Regions from separate parts of the Enterococcus innesii genome, predicted to be linked through region 1. Evidence: a T-box and tRNA genes for the amino acid it is inferred to sense, from the RefSeq annotation. Region 1 holds a T-box; the other holds one or more tRNA genes.
The links. A T-box is a leader RNA that pairs with one kind of tRNA and senses whether it is charged. The one in region 1 lies ahead of serS (serine--tRNA ligase), so its partner is inferred to be a tRNA-Ser.
Positions count from the first base shown of each region.

Region 1 (4,216 bases):
CCGTTATTATTTGCCTATCGTTCGTCTTTTTCCTTTTTGTGTTTTCTTAATTCCTATCATTCTTATAAATTTAAGTATGATTTTATCTATTTTGTGGAATATTTGCTAAAATGGAGAAAAGAATATTGTTCCTAGGAGGACCCAGTATGAAAATACTTGTAGCAGATGATGACAAAGAGATCGTAGAACTATTAAGCATTTATTTACACAATGAAGGTTATGAATCGGTCAAAGCATATGATGGAAAAGAAGCACTGACCAAGATCCGCACCACTTCTGATATCGAACTATTGATCTTAGATATCATGATGCCGGAAATGGATGGCATGCAAGTCGTGAAAGAATTGAGAAAAGAATCCCAAATCCCTATTATTATGCTGACCGCTAAAACAACCGATATGGATAAGATTCGTGGATTGGTCGCCGGTGCGGATGATTATGTCACAAAACCTTTCAACCCATTAGAAGTTATGGCCCGGGTAAAATCGTTATTGAGAAGAACCAAGATGCAGGCTGCTTCAAATCAACCAGAGATTCTGGAAGTAAGCTCTCTTATTATCAATCGCGATTCCCATGAAGTAAAAACCGTCGATGGCAACGAAATTCAATTGACTGCATTAGAATTTGGTATCCTCTACTTACTGGCATCGCATCCCAACCGTGTCTTTAGCGCCGATGAGATTTTTGAACGAGTTTGGAAACAAGAAAGTGTCGTTTCTGCCAAAACAGTTATGGTCCATGTCAGTCACTTACGAGATAAGATCGAAGAAGCCACGGATGGTGAAAAAGTCATCCAAACAGTATGGGGGGTCGGCTACAAAATAGATGCGAAGTAAACCAACTGAAAAAAAGCGCAACACACCAATCGAAAAAAAGAAACGGATCACGTTGACCTCAAAGGAAATCAGTGAGTTATTTGCCGAAGGAATTGTAACGATTGTTCTTTTACTTCTATTAAATATCGCTATTTTGGTCATCTTGACCTCAATCGTTGAAAACTCACCAGATTTAGTTGATGCCATCTACGCATCGAAGAATGCTTTCACGTCTGCCTTTAATACGGATATCTTCCGCAGTGGGCGTAACTTCATTCTACCGATGTTCTTCCTATTAGATGTGATCGTCTTATATTGGCGTTTGATTCGCCGCTACCATCAAATGCAGCTACGTCACATCATCAGTGAGCTTCATTTTATTGCGGAAGGCAATTACGATCATCGCATCCCCTTCGAGTTACGGGGCGATTTAAGTCGGATCGTTTCTAATATCAACGGCTTAGTCGACAGTACGGTGGCGGCGATCGAAGATGAACGGCGGATCGAGCAATCCAAAGATGAGCTGATCACCAATGTCAGTCATGACATTCGAACACCATTGACTTCGATCATCGGCTATTTAGGTCTAATTGAAGATCGACAATACCATTCAGAAGAAGAATTGCTGAAATATACCCATACGGCGTATGTCAAAGCCAAGCAAATGAAATCCCTCGTCGATGATTTGTTTGAATACACAAAAGTGCGCCAGCCTAGCGTGCCAATCAATGTGATGGAATTTGATATGGCTCAGCTAGTGGAACAATTGGCGGCGGACTTTGAATTAGAAGCTAGCCGAAAAGGTATCAAGATTGAAACGTACACCCATCCAGAGCATATCGAGATGGATGGCGATACCGAAAAACTGGTGCGGGTCTTCAATAACTTGCTTTCGAATGCCTTGAAATACGGCAAAGGCGCCGATAAGATCCGCATGGAAGTCGAGAAAGTCGGGACCGAAGCGATCTTAACAGTCAAAAACAATGGGCAAATGATCCCTAAGCAAGCCCTTGATTCTCTATTCGACCGTTTCTACCGAGTGGAAGAATCCCGCTCTCAAGAAACAGGAGGAACTGGCTTAGGTCTAGCGATCGCTCAAAGCATCGTCGCCTTACATGGCGGCTATATCTATGCCAAGTCAACGCCAGAATGGACGTCCTTTATTATCCATCTCCCGTTGAAACGCAACAACTTATCCAACACACAAACCTATGGTTGACGACCCAACATTTTTTGGGTATGCTAGAGAAAATAATCAAGGCACAGAACCTAGTATATTTTTTTCATCTGTATAGAGAGCTGATGGTTGGTGAAAATCAGTGTTGGAAAAAATAGAATCCAGTTCTTTAACGTGTATTTTTCGAAAGAAAAATCGTTGGCTCACGATACGAGCAGCAAGGGCAGCGCAAGCTGAACTTGGGTGGCACCGCGAATGGTCATTTCGTCCCAAGCAATACGGGATCGGAATGGCCTTTTTTCTATGGAAAAATCAAAGGAGGATGTATCACTATGTTAGATGTAAAAATGATTCGCCAAAATTTTGCTGAAGTACAAAGCAAACTCGCAACACGCGGCGTGCAGAAAGAAGTATTGGACCGCTTTTTAACGCTTGACGAACGTCGCCGAGAGCTCTTAGTCCAAACGGAAGAACGCAAGAAATTGCGCAACGATGTTTCTGGTGAGATCGCTGCCTTGAAACGGGCGAAAGAAGACGCGGCTGATAAAATTGCCCAAATGAAAGAAGTCGGTAGCCAAATCAAACAATTGGATGAAGAAATCGCCCAAATCGATGAAGACATCAAAGAGATCGCCACGACGTTACCGAACTTGCCGAATGATTCTGTTCCGGTGGGCAAAGATGAAGACGACAATGTAGAAGTCCGCCGCTGGGCAGAACCAAAAACCTTTGACTTTGAACCAAAACCCCATTGGGAGATCGCAGAAGACTTGGGGATCCTCGACTTTGAGCGGGGCGCCAAAGTTTCTGGTAGCCGTTTTGTTTACTACAAAGGCTTAGGTGCTCGTTTGGAACGTGCCTTATACAACTTCATGTTGGATCAGCATGTTTATGAGCATGGATATACAGAGATGATCACCCCGTATATCGTCAACAGCCAAGCAATGTTCGGTACTGGGCAATTTCCGAAGTTCAAAGAAGATGTTTTCCAATTGGCAGACACTGATTTGACTTTGATCCCGACTGCGGAAGTACCTTTGACCAACTACTATCAAGGGGAGATCTTAGAACAAGAGCAGCTCCCTGCCTACTTCACTGCCTTGAGCCCATCATTTCGTTCGGAAGCCGGCAGCGCTGGCCGTGACACTCGCGGCTTGATTCGCTTGCATCAATTCAATAAAGTCGAAATGGTGAAATTCAGTGATGCAGAACATTCTTATGAAGAATTAGAAAAAATGACGGCTAATGCCGAAGACATTTTGCAAAAACTCCATTTGCCTTACCGTGTGCTTAGCTTGTGTACAGGAGATATGGGCTTTTCTGCAGCGAAGACCTATGATTTAGAAGTATGGATCCCTGCCCAAGAGATGTATCGTGAGATCAGCTCTTGCTCAAACTGTGAAGACTTCCAAGCACGCCGTGCGATGATCCGTTACCGCGATCAAGAGGGCAAGATTCACTACATGCATACACTAAACGGCTCTGGTCTGGCTGTCGGTCGGACGGTGGCTGCAGTGCTTGAAAATTATCAAAACGAAGACGGCAGTGTAACGATACCGGAAGTTCTGGTTCCTTACATGGGCGGACTGACAAAAATTGAAAAAGCCTAAGCCTTAGTAACCTCAGTAGCAACCCCTAGAGAACAGTCACACCGCGTGAAGGTTCCCTAGGGGTTTTCTTGTTCACGTCGCCTGTAGTGGTTTCAATCCCCCCTAGCCACTTTGATCGCTTCTTGCAAGAGAAACAACGCAACAAGGTTGTAATTTTTAAGCGAATAATTAGAAAAATCCCTTTGTCTTTTTAATCCTCTATCAGAAACCGGGCATGATCGTTGAAAGTGCCTGTGACTTATGGTAACGTGGGCATAATTTAGGATGGAATGAAGGGAGCTTCACCAATGCCCGAACGAAAGACCTATGCCCGTCGGAGTGACTTACACAAGAAACCAAACAATAATCAAAAACGAACAGCATCCGCTGATGAAAGACCGAAAGGACCACCCTCGAAAAAGAAGCCGTATCGAAAAGCAATTTTTTCCTTATTCGCCTTATTATTGATCGTTTTGATCGCAACGGCTGGCTCAGTCCTTTACACCTTGCACCAACAAGAAGTTGCCGCCCAAGCAAAATATGAGGCAGCTGCGGAGAAATTATTGGCATCAATCCAAGCAGAACAAAGCCAAAATGGGTTAAAAACAACGCCTGAAGTGCTCTCCAAAGGAGCA
Region 1 is NZ_AP025635.1:1,940,314-1,944,529, forward strand. Features, by position in the region: gene croR (response regulator transcription factor CroR) at 147-836, shown strand; gene ENLAB_RS09070 (sensor histidine kinase) at 826-2,034, shown strand; T-box leader at 2,070-2,267, shown strand; gene serS (serine--tRNA ligase) at 2,325-3,602, shown strand; gene ENLAB_RS09080 (polysaccharide deacetylase family protein) at 3,890-4,216, shown strand, end outside.

Region 2 (4,216 bases), 1.0 Mb from region 1:
ACACCACCGGGAATGATTGGGATCACGACTTGCAAGATCTGCAATAGGATAAAGACGATTGGTCCTAAGATAACAGAATTTCCAACTAGACCTCGTAAGGCATTAATGTCTTTGAAAACACCTAGATTGATAAAATAGATCGTTAGTGCGATAGATAAACCTAAGCCAATAATAGAAATCGTATTAATGATACGACGAGAAGTTGCTATGCTCACAGGACTTCATCTCCTTTTTGTTTCATAATCTCACTATACGGGGTGAGACCAGAAAAATCCAGTAAAACAAATGACAAACGTCAAACAGTTTTGTAAGGTATGCCTTTATTATAAGAGAAGTCCGCAAAGAAAACATTGTACCAAAGTCTGAAATAAGAAAAATTTATAGTTTCGGCACGCCATTAGTTTTAGGAGGCTTTTTTATCTGGGTGACGTTTTTTTGTGCGCTTCACTTGCCAACGATTGACGATCTTTTCAACCACACTCGTCATCATGAAGCCTCCGGCGATCGCCCCAGCAGTGATAACCACGATCATCAGATTTTCAAAGCCGACAAAGTTGTCCCCTAAAGCAAATTCTCGAACGGCTTTATAGGCAGGTCCACCCGGTACGAGGGGAACGAGACTAGGAATGTTAAAAATGATCATAGGCATTTTTTTTCTGCGGGAAAAAAAGATGCTGACACAACCGACAGCAAATGCGGCTAAAAAGTTGGCGCTACCTAAACCATAGCCAATCGTTTTTAATGACCAATAGATCATCCAGCCAACGGTTCCGGCAATGCCTGTGGCAACCAAAGCTCTTTTAGGAATATTAGTCAAAATGCCAAAGGTCACGGTGCTTAAAAAGCTGAAGGAAAGGTGAATAAAAATCGTCATGAGATCCCTCCAAATAAGGTGAAGACCGTGGCGATGCCGACACCGATCGCGGCAGCTGTGAAAATGGCTTCAGTACCTCGGGCGGTTCCGCTGATGAGATGGCCCGCCAAGATATCGCGAAAGGAATTGGTGATCGCTACACCAGGAACTAAGGGCATGACGGCACCGATAATCAAATTATCGACGTTTTGTGCGACATGAAGGGAGACCGCTAAGACAGACAAAGTACCGATTAGTAAAGAGGCGCAAAACATATCCAAAAAGCGGATATCGATCACTTTCTTGACCCAATACGCGCATAAAAATCCCAGACAGCCAATAATGAAGGTCGGTAGAAAGTCAAACCAAGCACCGCCAAAAATAATCATTAAGGTACTGCTGACTACACCAGCACTAAGGACCTGCAGCCAGTAGGGAAAACTTGGTGTTGTCGGATTGACCTTTTTTAATGCCTCGTGCAGTTCCGCTAAAGAAATTTTCTTTTCTGCATAAGCACGAGAGAGTCCGTTAACGGCAACGATTTTTTCGAGATTGATGACTCGATCATGGACATTTTCTACTTGCGCATAGTGACTGCTGCGCAAACCCATAAAAAGACCAGTTGCTGTTACATAACTAATGCTACCTTGCTCCCCAGCGTTGGCCGCAATTCGATTCATTGTATCTTCTACTCGATAGACTTCCGAGCCGTTTTCCATCATAATTTTCCCTGCTAATAAGCAGGTCTCCAATAATAGCTCTTTTGATTCAGCCATTTCCAAACCCCTTTTTCAATCGAATTTGCGCACTACATTCTTAGTGTACAATTTCAGCGAGTTTTCAACAAGAAAGAAAAGTAGATTTGAAAAATAACTAGCAACCTCTACGCAGGATTTTTTGTGATAAATGAAAAAAGAGGCACTTCTCTTTATTCGTAAAGATTCATGTTTAATGAACAAAGTGAATAGAAATAAGATAACGGATGGAGTGTTTTATTTTAAAAAAATGAATAACTCGGTTACAATTAAATAAATAAAAAAAGGGGGATTTATTGATGCGAAGGAAGGTCTATACAAGAGAACACATTTTGAAGGCCGCTTATGAACTGATCAATAGAGAAGGTTTTGGCAACTTTACGGCCCGGAATATCGCCAAGCACATGGGAATTTCTACTCAACCAATTTATCTTGAGTTCGAAAATATGCAGGACTTAAAAAATACTTTGGTAGAGGCTGTTTTCAAAGATTTATCGGAAAATGTTTTTCCAGTTGTTCGAACAGGAGACAAACTTGTTGATTTAGGCCTGAATTATATACGCTTCGCGCAAGAGCAGCACAATCTCTACATCGCCCTTTTTATCGACGACTATGGCGGTGGGAAATTGATGCATGATTTTTCATCCACCTATTTCAAATCCTTGATCAAATCAGAAGAAAAATATGCAGATCTACCCGAAGATGCGATAAATGCACTACATAATGGCGCATGGATCGTTGTGACTGGTTTGGCTTCCTTAATGTCGGCGGGTATTATCACACCCACCGATGACCAAATCATCAAAATCATCAACGAGACGATCGAAGGCGTAATCGAAAAGAAAGAAAACTATATTTTCGATTAAAAAATAAAAAATCTGTATCCATTTCTATTTTGGATGCAGATTTTTCTTGACATTTTTTGTGAAACTAGCGAAAATAACTGTTATGGAGAGTTGGCAGAGTGGTAATGCAGCGGACTCGAAATCCGCCGACCCGGTTCATCCCGGCGCGCAGGTTCAAATCCTGTACTCTCCTTATACCAACGCTTTAGAGCGTCTAGCCTATCTTTCGAGATAGGCTTTTTTGTTTGTTACGGACAGAAGAATATAAATAACTGTCGAACTTGATCGATAACCATCTGAAAGGCGATTAACCTACACTCGGTCTAGAAAACAGCATAATTGTTCCGTCAACTTGCCGATATCTTTTTTGCTTGTGGTCCTGCAACAAACGAAAAGAATCAATCGGGCAAACGTGTTAAGGCGTATTCAATTTGTTCAGAAGTAAAGCCTTCATAGGAAAGTTGGTTCGCCACACGCTCATCTGATAAGGATAAATTTTGCGAGTAGCGAAGCGCTCTTTTCAATGCTTGCTCATTCCAATCGGCATTCACGGTGACTACGGCAAAGTCTGCGGCGCTCTCAGAAAAATCTTCATAGAGTAGTTGGCGTTTTAAACGTGATTGAGAAAACGCGCTGCTGGATAAGTATCTTTCTGCACGATTCAGTGCATTTCTTTCTTCACGAGAAAGTTGAGGTGTATGTTGCTCGTTGTTTGCGGGTTCTTCTTGTTGCGCGCTACTTGCTTCGTTATTGCCAGCTGTTTGTTCTCCTTGTGGTTGTTCCATGGAAGCAGCGGCATCGACAAAGGATTCATTTTTTCTTGCTTCGTTACGTAATGAAGGGCTTACTTGCGCAGTGATGCTATCGAAAGACGTCACATCTTGGTAGAAGGACAAGCCACCATACGAAAACAAAACAATAAAAGCGGAAGCGACAATGAGAAAAACATTTCGATCTCGTTTGTTTTTTTGAGTTATCAACCCAATATAAAATAAGATAATGCCAAAAATGAAACCAATCAAACCGATAAAAAACAAACCAGCGAAAAATGTAGCCATAAGCATCCCCCCTAATAAAACAGTTTCCTAAAGTTAATAGTACTATGTCTGGAATCAGAAAACAGATTTGTCTTTTCATGAACAGAGGAAAAGAATGATTTGACAACTGTAACGTGTATGCTATTAATGGATCATTTATATGTATTAAAGAAGTGACGCTCAAGAATTACTGGTGAAATTGCTAGTAAACGAAATGAAAGTACAGTTGTATCAGTAGGAGGGAAGAAGATGGATTTTGAAGAAAAAGATTACTTTATGCGTTACACAAAAATTGCGGCACAGGGATTGAGCAAATTTATGACACAAGGATCTGTTGATGAAATATTACAGCTAGATGAACAGCAAAGCGGTCAAAAGCAAGAAACGGATACTGAAAAAGATAAGAGCGAGCCAAAAAACAAGAAAGCACCTAGCTAATTATTTCCTTAGCGAGGTGCTTTCAGTACGAATCGGTATCCTTCATTTGGATGAACTCCTTATGCAGTTTTTTTCAATTCTTGTACAGCTTGCTCGATCGTAATTCCAGTCGCAAAATGATTCGCATCTTTTTTATCGAAAACGATAAATAAATTCAATTTGGTATCCAGAGTTACACGATATTGTAGATCTGTGTTATAGAATGTCATAGTCATTCTCCTTTCTTAAAACTTGTCATTGAAAGGCAACGGTTAGTTGATAACGAAATTCCATAGTTAGAATAACACT
Region 2 is NZ_AP025635.1:2,964,156-2,968,371, forward strand. Features, by position in the region: gene ENLAB_RS13810 (TVP38/TMEM64 family protein) at 1-215, opposite strand, end outside; gene ENLAB_RS13815 (threonine/serine exporter family protein) at 404-874, opposite strand; gene ENLAB_RS13820 (threonine/serine exporter family protein) at 871-1,629, opposite strand; gene ENLAB_RS13825 (TetR/AcrR family transcriptional regulator) at 1,908-2,474, shown strand; tRNA gene ENLAB_RS13830 (tRNA-Ser) at 2,559-2,646, shown strand; gene ENLAB_RS13835 (Ltp family lipoprotein) at 2,852-3,511, opposite strand; gene ENLAB_RS13840 (hypothetical protein) at 3,740-3,928, shown strand; gene ENLAB_RS13845 (hypothetical protein) at 3,988-4,137, opposite strand.
Region 2: it encodes a tRNA-Ser, which carries the amino acid that the T-box ahead of serS (serine--tRNA ligase) is inferred to sense. The anticodon was not compared.